2 regions of the Acidovorax sp. FG42 genome follow, and region 1 is predicted to be linked to the other one. Evidence: predicted binding sites of a transcription regulator. Region 1 holds the regulator's gene; the other holds the start of a gene.
The links. The regulator NrdR, encoded in region 1, represses ribonucleotide reductase genes. The targets are predictions, from matches to a motif close to CACNANATNTNGTG.
Positions count from the first base shown of each region.

Region 2: the regulator NrdR is predicted to act here: its motif matches at 3,810-3,823, upstream of ACODSM_RS10255 (ribonucleoside-diphosphate reductase subunit alpha).

Region 1 is NZ_JBMDJM010000027.1:4,833-12,647, forward strand. Features, by position in the region: ZMP/ZTP riboswitch at 1-137, shown strand, start outside; gene glyA (serine hydroxymethyltransferase) at 173-1,417, shown strand; gene nrdR (transcriptional regulator NrdR) at 1,439-1,888, shown strand; gene ACODSM_RS21630 (DMT family transporter) at 2,163-3,065, shown strand; gene ACODSM_RS21635 (bifunctional metallophosphatase/5'-nucleotidase) at 3,263-5,077, opposite strand; gene aroC (chorismate synthase) at 5,114-6,211, opposite strand; gene ACODSM_RS21645 (sensor domain-containing protein) at 6,479-7,815, shown strand, end outside.
Region 2 is NZ_JBMDJM010000007.1:217,965-225,779, forward strand. Features, by position in the region: gene ACODSM_RS10240 (two-component system sensor histidine kinase NtrB) at 1-1,375, shown strand, start outside; gene ACODSM_RS10245 (sigma-54-dependent transcriptional regulator) at 1,388-2,926, shown strand; gene ampD (1,6-anhydro-N-acetylmuramyl-L-alanine amidase AmpD) at 2,910-3,539, shown strand; gene ACODSM_RS10255 (ribonucleoside-diphosphate reductase subunit alpha) at 3,916-6,855, shown strand; gene ACODSM_RS10260 (ribonucleotide-diphosphate reductase subunit beta) at 6,991-7,815, shown strand, end outside.

The sequences.
Region 1 (7,815 bases):
GCGATAGGCGCTGCATTCCGCCACTGGATGCAGCCGCTGACGTGGAAACCAGCAAGAACCTACTTCTTGTGAACCACTGGGAAGCGTGCCGCAGGGGCCCTACCCCATGCGTTCAGCCGTTCGCCTGGGCAGCCCTTGTTTCAAGGGACACAAGTTCATAGGACTGCCAATCATGTACGACCGCAAAATTCTTGTCGAACAAACCGACCCCGAGCTGTTTGCCGCCATCCAGGCCGAAAACGCCCGCCAAGAACACCACATCGAGCTGATCGCCAGCGAGAACTACGCCTCCCCCGCCGTGATGTGGGCGCAAGGCACCCAGCTCACCAACAAATACGCCGAAGGCTACCCCGGCAAGCGCTACTACGGTGGCTGCGAGCATGTGGACGTGGCCGAGCAGCTGGCCATCGACCGCGTGAAGAAGATCTTCGGCGCCGATGCTGCCAACGTGCAGCCCCACTGCGGCGCGTCGGCCAACGAGGCCGTGTTCCTAGCCTTCCTCAAGCCCGGCGACACCATCATGGGCATGAGCCTGGCCGAAGGCGGTCACCTGACCCATGGCATGCCGCTGAACATGTCGGGCAAGTGGTTCAATGTGGTCAGCTACGGTCTGGACAAGAACGAAGCCATCGACTACGACGCGATGGAAGCCAAGGCCCGCGAACACAAGCCCAAGCTGATCGTGGCCGGAGCCTCTGCCTACAGCCTGCACATCGATTTCGCCCGCTTTGCGAAGGTCGCCAAGGAAATCGGCGCGATCTTCATGGTGGACATGGCCCACTACGCCGGCCTGATCGCTGCGGGCGTGTACCCCAACCCCGTGCCCCATGCTGACGTGGTGACATCGACCACGCACAAGAGCCTGCGCGGCCCCCGTGGCGGCATCATCCTGATGAAGGCCGAACACGAGAAAGCCATCAACAGCGCCATCTTCCCCGGCCTGCAAGGCGGCCCGCTGATGCACGTGATCGCAGCCAAGGCCGTGGCCTTCAAGGAAGCGATGCAGCCCGAGTTCAAGGCCTACCAGGAGCAAGTGGCCAAGAACGCCAAGGTGGTGGCCGAGACGCTGACCGCACGCGGCCTGCGAATCGTGTCCGGCGGCACCCAAAGCCACGTGATGCTGGTGGACCTGCGCGCCAAGGGCATCACCGGCAAGGAGGCCGAGGCCGTGCTGGGCGCCGCCCACATGACCATCAACAAGAACGCCATCCCCAACGACCCTGAAAAGCCGATGGTGACCAGCGGCGTGCGCATTGGGACCCCCGCCATGACCACGCGCGGCTTCAAGGAAGAAGAAGCCCGCATCACGGCCAACCTGATCGCCGACGTGCTGGACAACCCCCGCGACGAAGCCAACATCGCCGCCGTGCGCGCCAAGGTCAACGCACTGACCGCACGTTTCCCGGTCTACCGCTAAACAAGCCGGTTCTCTGCGCCCATGAAGTGCCCCTTCTGCAGCCACCTCGAAACGCAAGTCGTTGAAACGCGGGTGTCTGAGGATGGAGTCTTCATCCGCCGCCGCCGCCAGTGCGGCGCGTGCGACAAGCGCTTCACCACCTACGAGCGGCCGGAAGTGAACTTCCCGGCCATCGTCAAGAAGGACGGCCGGCGCATTGAATACGACCGCAGCAAGCTGCTGGGCTCGTTCAACCTGGCATTGCGCAAGCGGCCCGTGAGCACCGACCAGATCGACAGCGCCATCGAACGCATCGAAGAAAAGCTGCTCAACCTGGGCCAGCGCGAGGTGATCTCCAGCCGCATCGGCGAGCTGGTGATGCGCGAGCTCAAGAAGCTCGACAAGGTGGCCTACATCCGCTTTGCCAGCGTGTACCGCAGCTTTGAAGACATCGACGACTTCCGCGCCATGGTCGATGAAGTGCGCAAGTAGCGCGCGCACGTTGGGCCAGCCCCTGCTGTAACGCCCGCCCTTTCCCGTCATGAGCCCCACGCGGCTAATTGGTCTGTGCGATGCGGTTCTGCAGCCACCGGTCCGCTGTGCATCCTCACCGCTTCGGCCGTAGCCTCTGCACAAGTCGCACAAGCTACTTTGTGAAAGCTATTAATTTCATAGCTATTACGGCATGATGCACTGGCGCTTCAGGCGATTTTTGCATCAAAACGGCTCTACCACACGCCAGCAAGCACCACGAAGCTACCTGACAATACGCGCGGTGAAAACCCGCCATTTCCTGCAGCTGGTGCTGCTGTCTGCCCTGTGGGGCGCTTCCTTTCTTTTCATTCGCGTCGCCAGTCCGGTGCTGGGCCCCAATGTGATGGCCGCCCTGCGCATTGGCCTGGCCACGCTCACGCTGATGGGCATCATGCGCTGGGCGGGTGAGCCCTGGCCCTGGCGCCACTGGCGAGAGCTGCTGGGGCTGGGCACGCTGACGGTGGCAGCGCCTTTTCTGCTGTACGCCTGGGCGGCCCTGCACCTGCCAGCGGGCTACAGCTCGCTGCTCAACACCATGGCCGTGCCGTTTGGAGTGATCGCTGCGGCGTGGATGAAGGAAGACACGCTGAGCGCACGCAAATGGGCCGGCTGCCTCTGCGGCTTTGCCGGGGTGGCGCTGATCGTGCAGTTGGGTCCCGTCGAGCCCAACTCAGCGGTACTGCTTGCGGCAGGCGCATGCGTGACCGCGGCAGCGTGCTACGGCCTGTCTCTCACCTGGATGAAGCGTGCGACGAAACGCATGTCGCCGTTGTCCATCGCAGCAGGCATCCACGCAGCGGCCCTGGTGCTGCTGCTGCCCGGTGCGGCGTGGACCTTGCCCACCGCACGCTTCACTCCAGAAGCGCTGGCCGCCGTGGCCGTGATGGGCATCGTGACCTCGGGCCTGGCGTATTGGCTCAACCTGCGGGTGCTGAAGCATGTCTCGCCCGTGGCCGCCATGAGTTCCGCTTTCATGATCCCGCTGTTTGGTGTGGCCTGGGGCCATATCTTTCTGGGTGAGGCCCTGGGGCCCGGCATGCTCTGGGGCGGCGCGCTGGTGCTGGTGGCGACCGGGCTGGTCACCGGCTTCAACCCGCTGCAATGGCTGGGCGCGCTGCGACGCACAGCCGACTAGTGTGGTGTTGCGCGCTGGATGGCACATTGAAAACCGATGGATTTTTGGTCAGGGCAAGGCGCAAACCGCAGCGATACCCGAAGGTATCGCGAGGATTTGCAACGCAGCCCTGGCCGAAAAGACGCGGTTTTTAAGTGCCAGATAGCGTGCAACACCACACTAGGCCCCTCCGGGCGATGGTGCCCGGTGGACACGGCTCAGCGCGCAGCGGGCGCAACACGGGTGATGCGGTTGGTAGCAGGCGGTGCCACCGGACTCTGCAGCCGGAAGTAGGCCTCCAGCGCATCCAGGTCCAGTTCGCCCACGCGCCGGTCCTGGCCCTGCGTCAGCACCGTGAAGTTGTCACCACCGCTGTCCAGAAAACTGCTCATGACCACGCGCACTGACTGCGTATCGGTCACCGGCGCACCATTCAGCACCATGTGGCTGATGCGCCCCCCGGCGGGCTGGCTCAGGTCGTAGCGGTAGCTGAAGCCGCTGGACACCGACAGCACCCGGGGCCGCTGCACCGTATTGCCGCCGCTGGCAAACTGCTGCTCCAGCACAGCGCGGATCTGCGCGCCCGTGAAGGTCTTGATCACCAGCTGGTTGCCAAAAGGTTGCACGGCATACAGCTGGCCGTAACGCACCAGCCCTTGTTCATCCGGCACCAGGTCCGCACGCAGGCCGCCCGGGTTCATGAACGACAACTGCGCGCCACCATCTTCGGGCGCCCGCGTGGCCAGCAGCTGTGCGTCTGCCACCAGATTGCCCAACACGCTCTCCAAAGCCGCATTGGGCTGGCGGCGCATGGCCCCCTGGGCCTGGCCCACCGGGCGCTGGGCCAGCGGAATGGCGGCGGCGCGGTAGGTATCGATGATCTTCTGCACGCCAGGGTCCGCAGGAAACGTCGGCACGGCAGTGGTCAGCGGCACAGGCCCCTGGGCGCCCGTGAAGGCCTCGCCTTGCACCACCACATTGCGCGCCGTTTTACGGACCACGCGGCGGGTCTGCGTGTCCACGCGCAGCTGAATGTCGGTGAGCAGCGTGCCGTACTGGCCTGCGCTGGTCAGCAAGAAGGGTTTGGCCGGGTTCACGCGGCTGTAGTCGCACACATAGGCCTGGTGCGTGTGGCCGGAGACCACCACATCTACGGCCGGGTCCAGGCGCTCCAGGATGGGCACGATGTCGCCCGACAGGCCTGCGCAGCTGGTCTCCTGCACGCCCGCTGTGGTGCCACCACCTTCATGGATGGCCACCACGATCACATCGGCGCCCTGGGCCTTGAGCTGCGGAATCAGCGCATTGGCCGTGGCCGCTTCGTCCTCAAACCGCAGCCCGGCCACGCCCGACGGGCTGACCATGGTGGGTGTGGCCTGCAGCGTGAGACCGATAAACCCCATGGTGACGGTGACACCGCCTTCTGTGAACCGCTTGAGCCCCGTGGCGGGCAACAGGGTACGGCCGTCCTCGCGCAGCGTGTTGGCGGCCAGCAGGCCGAACTTTGCACCCTCGAACGGTTTGCTGATGCGGCAGGGCTCGCGCGAGGTGAATTTTTCGCAGCCGCCGTTCTGCAGGCGCAACAGCTCACGCCAGCCCCGGTCAAACTCGTGGTTGCCGACCGCATTGAAGTCGATCTGCATGCGGTTGACCGCCTCGATGGTGGGTTCGTCCAGGAACAACGACGACACCAGCGGCGAGGCGCCCACCATGTCACCCGCAGACACGACCGCATGGTGCGGCGACTGGGCCTTGAGGGCGGCCATGGCGCTGGCAAAGTAGGCCATGCCCCCAGCAGGCGCCAGCACCGGGCCTTCCGGCCCTTGCACCCGGTGCGCCATGTGGGGCGGCTCCAGGTTGCCGTGGAGGTCGTTGAAGCCGATGAGGGTGATGTCGATGTGGGCCGGCGCGCTGCCCGCCGCAGGGGCGGTGGGCGAAATGGGTGTCATGCCACCACAGCCAGCCAGCCACAGCGGTACAACCAAGGCGGCCAACGCCCGGCAACGGAAGGCCCGGAACAAGCGGTTGCTCATACAGACGCACCGCCCCTGGGACGGTGGGAGTTGGTGTTACAGAAACGAGGCCTGGATCGGCGGCACAGGGGGCACCACGTCGCCACACTGGGCGCGGTGGCGCAGCGCGTGCTCCATCACCACCAGCGCCAGAAGCGCTTCGGCAATCGGCGCGGCCCGGATGCCCACACAGGGGTCGTGGCGGCCCTTGGTGATCACTTCGGTGCTCTTGCCATGGATGTCGATGGACTCGCGCGGGCTGATGATGGAGCTGGTGGGCTTGATGGCGATGCTCACCTCCAGGTCCTGGCCCGTGCTGATACCGCCGAGCACGCCACCGGCGTTGTTGGTGCGGAAGCCCTGTGGCGTCATGGAGTCGCCGTGCATGGTGCCCCGGTGGGCCACGCTGGCAAAGCCTGCACCAATCTCCACGCCCTTCACGGCATTCAAACCCATCATGGCGTGGGCAATGTCGGCGTCGAGCTTGTCGTACAGCGGCTCGCCCAGGCCCACCGGCACGCCCGTGGCCTGCACCCGGATACGCGCGCCGCACGAGTCACCGGCCTTGCGCAGGGCGTCCATGTAATCCTCGTACTGCTGCACGTCGGCCACGGGGGCGAAGAAGGGGTTGCTGCGCACATGGTCCCAGCTCTCGAACGGGATGGGCAATTCGCCCAGCTGGGTCATGCAGGCGCGGAACTCGGCGCCATATTGCTGCGCCAGCCACTTCTTGGCCACGGCGCCTGCGGCCACCGTGGGCGCCGTCAGGCGGGCGGAAGACCGGCCGCCGCCGCGCGGGTCGCGGATGCCGTACTTGTGCCAGTAGGTGTAATCAGCATGGCCCGGACGGAAGCTCTCGGCGATGTTGCTGTAGTCCTTGCTGCGCTGATCGGTGTTGCGGATCAGCAGGGCAATGGGGGTGCCGGTGGTCTTGCCCTCGTACACGCCCGACAGGATCTCCACCGCATCGGGCTCGTTGCGCTGCGTGACGTGGCGGCTGGTGCCAGGGCGGCGCCGGTCCAGGTCGGTCTGGATGTCGGCCTCGGTGAGGGGCATGCCGGGCGGGCAGCCGTCAATCACGCAGCCAATGGCCGGGCCGTGGGATTCACCAAAGTTGGTGACTGCGAATAGGGTACCGATGGTGTTGCCGCTCATGGGGCGGGATTATCCCAGAGCTCCCGGGGAGCCCCGAGCAGCAACACCGGTTTGCTGCGGCGCACCACCACGCACCACAGGCATATTCCGCTGCGCCAAGGTACGCAGGGGCCGAATATCGGGGGCGTGGCGCCGAGGCACGGGCATGACATATCTCGCTTGGCAGGCCCCTGAGCGCTTGTTAGCATGTAACCATCGATTTCTGGGATCTACATGCCCGCCCTCGCGCCCCCCTCTCCGGGTCCAACATCTCCGTCCCGCACCCTTTTGACTGCCACCCTGGCAGACGCGCCCCTTCGCCGGGCGCTGGATGCCAGCGACAACGCCGTGGTGATGACCAACAGTTCCAAGCGTGTGGTGTATGTCAACGAAGGGTTTACACGCCTGTTTGGCTACCAGCCCGCGGAGGTGCTGGGCAAGCTGTTGAGCGAGGTCTTGCTGGGCCCCCACTCTGACCCGGACCTGCTCGAAAGCATCCGGGGCAATGTGCTGGCGCAGGGCAGTTTTCATGGAGACACCCTGCTGTACAGCAAGGCGGGGCAACCCCGCTGGGTGTCGCTGGTCATCAATGCGTCCGACGAAAGCTCGGGCGGACCGGGGGGCAGCATCTCGATCCTGACCGACATCACGCTCACCAAAATGCACGAGGTGCTGCAGACGCATGTGCTGGAGGGCATGGTCAACGAGTTGCCCCTGCACGAGCTGATGGCCCTGGTCTGCCGCGAGGTGGAGCGCATTGCGCCCGAGGTCACCGCCACCATCCTGGCGGTGGATGCCCAGGGCCGACTGCACCCACTGGCAGCCCCCAGCCTGCCCGCCAGCATCAGCCGTGCGCTGGACGGACTGGCCATTGGCCCTACCGCAGGGTCATGTGGCACCGCAGCTTTCCGCAACGAGCCCGTAGTGGTCACCGACATGGCGACGGACCCGCTCTGGGACGACTACCGGGAACTGTTTGCCCCGAGCGGAATGCGCGCCTGCTGGTCCAGCCCGATCCGCGACCACCGGGGCCAGCCGATTGGCACCTTTGCGTTCTACTTCCGCGAGCCACGCGCGCCCGACGCGTTGCACCAGCGCCTGGTCGATGTGTGCCTGCACCTGTGCGCATTGGCCATTGAGCGCGACAGCACGCACCAGCGCATCCACCAGCTGGCGTTTTTTGATGTACTCACGGGCTTGCCCAACCGCGCCCTGTTTCGCACCAGCGCAGAGCGCGCGTTGGGTGACCTGCGCCGGGGCAACCACACAGGTGCCCTGCTGTTCCTGGACCTCGACCGGTTCAAACAGGTCAACGACACCCAGGGGCATGCCGCTGGCGATGCGCTGCTGAGCGAGGTGGCCCAGCGCCTCACGCAAGGCCTGCGCGCCCGCGACCTGATCGCCCGCCTGTCAGGCGACGAATTCGTGCTGCTGCTCTCCGAATGCACCACCGAACAGGCCGTGCAAAGTGCCCACCGTCTGCTGCACGACATTGCCCAGCCGCTGGACATTTTTGGGCAGACGCATGTGCCACACGCGAGCCTCGGCATTGCGATGTTTCCCAACGATGGGGACACCATCGACACCCTGCTGCGCCATGCCGACCAGGCCATGCACCAGGCGAA
Region 2 (7,815 bases), on a different contig from region 1:
GCTGTTCGGACTGCCCATCCTGATCGCTGCGGTCATGGGCACGCTGACCCTGGCCCTGGGCACCACCGCGGCAGTCACGCTGCTGCTGCTGGGCTGGGCCTGGTGGGTGGGCCAGTACAGCACGGGCGACGAAGGCCAGCGCTACCTGCAAAGTGCGCTGACTGGCACGGGCTATTTCATCGTGAGCTACCTGGTGCACCAGCTCGCCACCCGCCTGGCACGCGAGCAGGAAGTGGCACAACAAAGCCAGATCGCAGCCCGCGTACAGACCCAGGTCAGTGCACTGGTCATCCAGAACCTGACCGATGGCGTACTGGTGGTGGACGAAAACGACCTGGTGCGCATTGCCAACCCCGCAGGGCTGCAGCTGTTGGGTGGCGTGGCACTGACCGAGTTGCCGTTTGCCCTGACCTCCACCGCGCCGTGGCACCCCCTGGTGATTTTGGCGCGGCGCACCTTCCGTCACGAACAGCCCCAGACGGCCGATGTTGATCTGCTGCACGAAGGCCAGAGCCCCACCGGCCTGCATGTGCGCACCTGGCTCACGTCCACCCGCAATGCGGCCTTGCAGACGCACTCCGAGCGGCTGTGCGTGATGTTCCTGCACGATCTGCGGGAAATGGAAGCGCGGCTGCGCACCGAAAAACTCGCGGCCATGGGCCGCATGTCTGCCGCTGTGGCCCACGAAATCCGCAACCCACTGGCCGCCATCGTGCAGGCCAATGCCCTGCTGGAAGAAGACCTGCACGAGCCAGCACAAAAGCGCCTGGCGCACATGGTGCAGCAGAACGCCGACCGCTTGGCACGCATTGCCGAAGAGGTGCTGGACATTGCCCGCGTGCAGCACCAGATCAGCCACGCCCCCGCCTCCACCGTGGTGCTGGACGAAACCGTCGCCCAGATCTGGAACGACTGGCAGGCCCAGGACCCCGCGCGGCGGCGCGCCATGGTGTCGCTGGATACCGGTGCCACCCAGGTGGAGTTTGACGCCGAGCACCTGCGCCGCGTTCTGGTCAACCTACTGGACAACGCCCTGCGCTACATGGGCCCGGAGCCCGACTCGCTGTCGGTGACCACGCGCAATACGCCTGCCGGCCAGGTCAGCCTGCAGGTGTGGAGCGACGGAGCGCCCATGGACAAATCCGTGGAGCGGCATCTGTTCGAGCCCTTCTTCTCGTCCGAGAGCCGCTCCAGCGGCCTGGGCCTCTATATTTGCCGGGAGCTGTGCCAGCGCCATGGCGCCTCCATCAGCTACCAGCGCCTGAACCGCCCCACCGCACGCGGAGACATCGGAGGCAACGCCTTCACCGTGGGCTTCCGCCGCACGACCCGCCCCGCCGACAATGCCACCTTGTTTGACACCATCGTGGTCTGACTGCTGCCCCCAATGAACGCCCCTGCCGCCTCCATCCTTGTCGTTGACGACGAACCCGATCTGCGCACCCTGTACGAGCTCACCTTGCTGCGTGAGGGCTACCGGGTCGAGACGGCGTCCAACGTGCAGGAGGCCCGCGAGCAGCTCAAGGCCCAGCGTTTTGACGCGGTGATCACTGACATGCGACTGCCTGACGGGTTCGGCATGGAGCTGCTGCAGGACCTGCGCGACCAGCAGCGCCGGGAGCGCTGCGTGGTCATGACCGCCTACGGATCGGCAGAAAATGCGGTCGAGGCGCTGCGCGCCGGGGCCTTCGATTACCTCACCAAGCCCGTGGACCTCAAGCAGTTCCGCTCGGTGGTGGCCTCGGCCATCCAGGGCACCGGCGGAGTCCCCCCTCCGCGTGCGGCACGCAGCAACGGCTCCAGCCGGTCTCCCAATGCGGCGGCGGCCAGCGAATTCGGCAGTGCCAACGCCGCCCTGGATCGCCTGGTGGGCGAGTCCGACGCCATCCGCAACGTCAAACAGCGCGTGGCCAAGGTGTCGCGCGGCATGGCGCCCGTGCTGATCCATGGTGAGTCGGGCACCGGCAAGGAGTTGGTGGCCCAGGCCTTGCACGCCAGCAGCCAGCGCGCGGATGGCCCCCTGGTCGCCGTGAACTGCGGAGCCATCCCTGAAAACCTGCTGGAAGCCGAATTCTTTGGTGCCCGAAAGGGCTCCTACACCGGGGCTTCGCAAGACCGTGACGGCTACTTCCAGGCCGCACGCGGGGGCACCCTGTTCCTCGACGAAATCGGTGACCTGCCGCTGGCGATGCAATCCAAGTTGTTGCGCGCCATCCAGGAGCGCAGCGTGCGGCCGCTGGGCTCCACCCAGGAAGAAACCGTGGACGTGCGCATCGTCAGCGCTACCCACCGCGACTTGGCAGCCGATGTCCAGGCCGGCCGGTTCCGCCAGGATCTGTACTACCGGCTCAATGTGATCGAGATCGTCATCCCGCCGCTGCGCGAACGTCGGGAGGATTTGCCCGCACTGTGTGCAGCACTGCTCACCCGCATTGCCAACGAGTCCGGCATGCCGGTACCCCAGCTCACCGACCGCGCACTGAACGCTATCGCCGCCCACCCGCTGACCGGAAACGTCCGCGAGCTGGAAAACCTGCTGCACCGTGCAGTGGCGTTGAGCGATGGGGACGAGTTGCAGGTGGATGCACCCAGCGGCGCGGCAGAGGTGCAGATGGCGCGGCCCGCGACACCCGCGTTGGCCACTGCGGCAGAGGGTTCGGCCGGCGGCACCTCCGTCCCGTCCGATGCCGCTCCAACCCAGCAGCACTTGGCCAGCGGATGCACCGTGCCCCTCCCCAGCGACCTGCAGGCCTGGCTGGATCAGCAAGAGCGCGAGATCCTGATCCGCGCGCTCAAAGAATCCGGATTCAACCGCACGGCCACGGCGGCACGCCTGGGCATCAGCCTGCGCCAGATTCGCTACCGCATTGCCCGCCTGAACATCGCGGTACCCAACGACCAGGACCCGCATGACGACCAGGGCTGACAGCGCCCGGGCAGCAGCCCCCACGCATTGGGACGGCGGATGGCACCTGGCGGCACAGCGGCTGGCATCACCGAACTACGGACCACGCCCCGTACAGGCCTCGGGGGTGGACCTGATCGTGGTGCATTCCATCAGTCTGCCCCCGGGTGAATACGGTGGCTGCGCCGTGCAACAGCTGTTCACCAACACTTTGGACTGGGACGCGCACCCTTACTACCAGAGCATTCGCGGACTGCAGGTGTCCGCCCATTTTTTCATCGAGCGCACCGGTGCGCTGTGGCAGTTTGTGGATTGCGACCAGCGAGCCTGGCATGCGGGGCAATCGTTCTACCGAGGCAGAAGCCAGTGCAACGACGATTCCATCGGCATTGAACTGGAAGGCCTGGAGGGCCTCACCTTCGAGTCCGCCCAATACGAGACACTGGCCCGGGTCTGCCAGGACATTGCGCAGCGTTACCCCATCAAGCACATCGCGGGGCATGAACACATCGCCCCGGGGCGCAAGCTTGACCCCGGCCCGGGGTTTGACTGGTCCAGGCTGCAACAGGCCCTGGACTGGCCAGTGCAGCGATTCCCGCAAGGCACACAGACAGGCCCGCAGCAGCTTCGCTGACGCCGCGCTTTCACTGTCGCACGGGCGCATCAAGGCAATTTTTTCTTTGTGCGTTCGCACATATTTTTGCAGCCAAGCACTGCGCGGCCTAGCGCAGGAAATCCGCCGCCAAGGTACGCCACTGCGAGGTTTTGCATCGCCCACATCACGTTTACAAGGGTTCGCCGCAGGTGCCGATTGCCAAGGCAACGGGGTTGGGAACATGCTGTTTCGGTTTTGGGGACTCATTCCGGCGGTACACTACCGGTAGTGTCTTGAACCGCCTCGACACACCATATATAGTGTGCGCCAGGCTGAAGTCCGGTGCAGCACCCACACCCTGCGGCGGCGCTCCAGGCCGCACGCCACCCCAGACAGCCCACAGAAGAGGACACCCATGCAAGCTGCTTTGAACACGCCTTCCCCATCGCCCACCGCCTCTGCGGATACCGCCACACACGCTGCAGCGGCCGCAGCTTCCGGGCACCCGCTCACGCATTACCAGATCATTCGCCGCAACGGCGCGGTGGTGCCGTTCGAGCCCCAGAAAATTGCAGTGGCGATGATGAAGGCGTTTCTGGCAGTGCACGGCACGCAGGGCGCCGCCTCTGCCAGCGTGCGCGAGGTGGTAGACACGCTCACCCAGAACGTGGTCCGCGCCCTGATGCGCTCGCGCCCGGGCGGCGGCACCTTCCATATTGAAGATGTGCAGGACCAGGTCGAGCTGGGCCTGATGCGCGGCGAGCACCACGAAGTCGCCCGCGCCTACGTGCTGTACCGCGAGCGCCGCACGCAGGAGCGCGCCCACCACCAGGAACAGCTCGCTCCCGCCACCCCGGTGATGCACGTGATCGACAACGGCCAACGTGTGCAGCTGGACATCCTGCGCCTGCACGCATTGATCGAGTCGGCCTGCGCCAACCTGGGCGCTGACATCAAGGCCGCTCCCATCGTCGCCGAGACCATGCGCAACCTGTATGACGGCGTTCCCATGGACGAGGTCTACAAGGCATCCATTCTGGCCGCCCGCACCCTGATCGAAAAAGATCCCGACTACACCTACGCCACGGCCCGCTTGCTGCTGCATACCATCGTGCGTGAGGTGCTGGGGCGTGACGTGACCCAAAGCGACATGGGCCAGGCCTACAAGGACTATTTCCCCTCCTTCATCCAGAAGGGGGTGGACAACGAGCTGCTGGATGAGCGCCTGCTCAAGCAATACGATCTGAACCGCCTGGGCGCTGCGCTCAAGGCCGAGCGCGACCTGCAGTTCGATTACCTCGGCCTGCAGACGCTGTACGACCGCTACTTCCTGCACGTCAAGAAGACCCGCATCGAGCTGCCCCAGGCCTTCTTCATGCGTGTGGCCATGGGCCTGGCACTGAACGAAACCGACCGCGAGGCACGGGCCATCGAGTTCTACGAAGTGCTGTCCAGCTTCGACTTCATGTCCAGCACGCCCACGCTGTTCAACAGCGGCACGCTGCGCTCGCAGCTGTCGAGCTGCTACCTGACCACGGTGCCGGACGACCTCGATGGCATCTACGAGTCCATCAAGGAAAACGCCCTGCTGTCCAAGTTCGCGGGCGGCCTGGGCAACGACTGGACGCGCGTGCGCGCCCTGGGCAGCCACATCAAGGGCACCAACGGCGAATCGCAAGGCGTAGTGCCATTCCTGAAGGTGGTGAACGACACGGCCGTGGCAGTGAACCAGGGCGGCAAGCGCAAGGGCGCCGTCTGTACGTACCTGGAAACCTGGCACCTGGACATCGAAGAGTTCCTGGAACTGCGCAAGAACACCGGCGATGACCGCCGCCGCACGCACGACATGAACACGGCGAACTGGATTCCCGACCTGTTCATGCGCCGCGTGATGGAAAAGGGCACCTGGACCCTGTTCTCGCCCTCCAACGTGCCGGATCTGCACGATCTGTTCGGTGCCGACTTTGAAAAGGCCTACGTGGCCTACGAAGAAAAGGCCGCACGCGGCGAGATCAAGCCCGCCAAGACCGTGCAGGCCACCGACCTCTGGCGCAAGATTCTGACCATGCTGTTTGAAACCGGCCATCCCTGGATCACGTTCAAGGATGCCTGCAACGTGCGCTCGCCCCAGCAGCACGCTGGCGTGGTGCACTCGTCCAATCTGTGCACCGAGATCACGCTGAACACCAGCGACACCGAAACTGCCGTTTGCAACCTCGGCTCGGTCAACCTGCTGCAGCACATCAAAGACGGCCAGATCGATCACGAGAAGCTCAAGAAGACCATCACCGTGGCCATGCGCATGCTGGACAACGTGATCGACATCAACTACTACGCCGTGAACAAGGCCCGCGACTCCAACCTGCGCCATCGCCCCGTGGGCCTGGGCGTGATGGCCTTCCAGGACAGCCTGTATGCGCTGCGCATTCCTTATGCCTCGCAGGAAGCGGTGGAATTCGCCGACAAGTCGATGGAAGCCATCTGCTACTACGCTTATTGGGCGTCCACCGAGCTCGCCAAGGAACGCGGCCAGTACTCCAGCTACAAGGGTTCGCTGTGGGACCGCGGCATCCTGCCGTTTGATACGCTGGACATGCTTGCCAAGGCCCGTGGCGGTTATGTGGAAGTGGACCGCTCGTCCACGATGGACTGGGACGCGCTGCGCAAGAAGATTGCGCAGGACGGCATGCGCAACTCCAACTGCGTGGCCATTGCGCCCACCGCCACCATCTCCAACATCATCGGCGTGGATGCCTCGATCGAGCCCTCGTTTGGCAACCTGTCGGTCAAGTCCAACCTGTCGGGCGAGTTCACCGTGATCAACAGCGGGCTGGTGCGCGATCTCAAACGCCTGGGCCTGTGGGACGACGTGATGATCATGGACCTCAAGCACTTCAAGGGTTCGCTGCATCCCATTGACCGCGTGCCGCAGGACATCAAGGCGCTGTACTCCACAGCTTTTGAAGTCGAGCCCCAGTGGCTGGTTGAGGCCGCATCGCGCCGCCAGAAGTGGATCGATCAGGCACAGAGCCTGAACATCTACATGGCTGGCGCATCGGGCAAGAAGCTCGACGACACCTACAAGCTGGCATGGGTCCGTGGCCTCAAGACCACGTACTACCTGCGCACGCAAAGCGCCACACACGTCGAGATGAGCACCGTGAACACGCGCCAGCTCAATGCCGTGTCGTCGGGTGGAGACAGCGGCGCATCGGCAGCTTCTGCCACGGCGCAAGCGCAGCCCAGCCCGCTGGAAGCCGCTGCTGCAGCTGCTGCTCAACAGGCCGCGGCGGTGCCAGCGACGGACGTGAAGTTCTGCGCCATCGACGATCCTGGCTGCGAGGCCTGCCAGTAAGCACTTTGCGAGCAACGCTTCGGAATCGCCCGGGGCGTTGCTTCGGTGCTGTGAAGCAACAAAACCTTGCTGCACAACGCTTCAGTGCTTTTCTTTTCGCAGCACTGCTTTCATAATCCGAACACTGGAAAATCTATGTTGACCTGGGACGAAGAAGTCAAGCCCTCATCGCAAAATCAACTGGACGGCGGTCTGCCCAACAACCGCCAGGTGGGACAACCGCCTCTCGCTTTCCAGACACCTTCGCTGCAACCCGTGGGCGCCGCGTCCACCGCAGCACACACCTCCACGACATCCGTCACTGCTGCAGCGCATCGCCGCGTCAATGCAGCTGACAAGCGCATCATCAACGGCCAGACCGACGTCAACCAGTTGGTGCCCTTCAAGTACAAGTGGGCGTGGGAAAAATACCTGGCCACCTGCGCTAACCACTGGATGCCCCAAGAGGTGAACATGACGCGCGACATCGCGTTGTGGAAGGACCCCAACGGCCTGACCGACGACGAGCGCCGCATCATCAAGCGCAACCTCGGCTTCTTCGTCACCGCCGACTCGCTGGCCGCCAACAACATCGTGCTGGGCACTTACCGCCACATCACTGCCCCTGAGTGCCGCCAGTTCCTGCTGCGCCAGGCCTTCGAAGAAGCGATCCACACCCACGCCTACCAGTACATCGTCGAGTCGCTGGGCCTAGATGAGAGCGAGATCTTCAACGCCTATAACGAAGTCCAGTCGATCCGTGACAAGGACGAGTTCCTGATCCCCTTCATCGAAGCGATCATGGACCCATCCTTCAAAACCGGTACCCCCGAAACCGACCAGACCCTGCTCAAATCGCTGATCGTTTTTGCCTGCCTGATGGAAGGCCTTTTCTTCTACGTGGGCTTCACGCAAATCCTGGCGCTGGGTCGGCAGAACAAGATGACGGGCGCTGCAGAGCAGTACCAGTACATCCTGCGC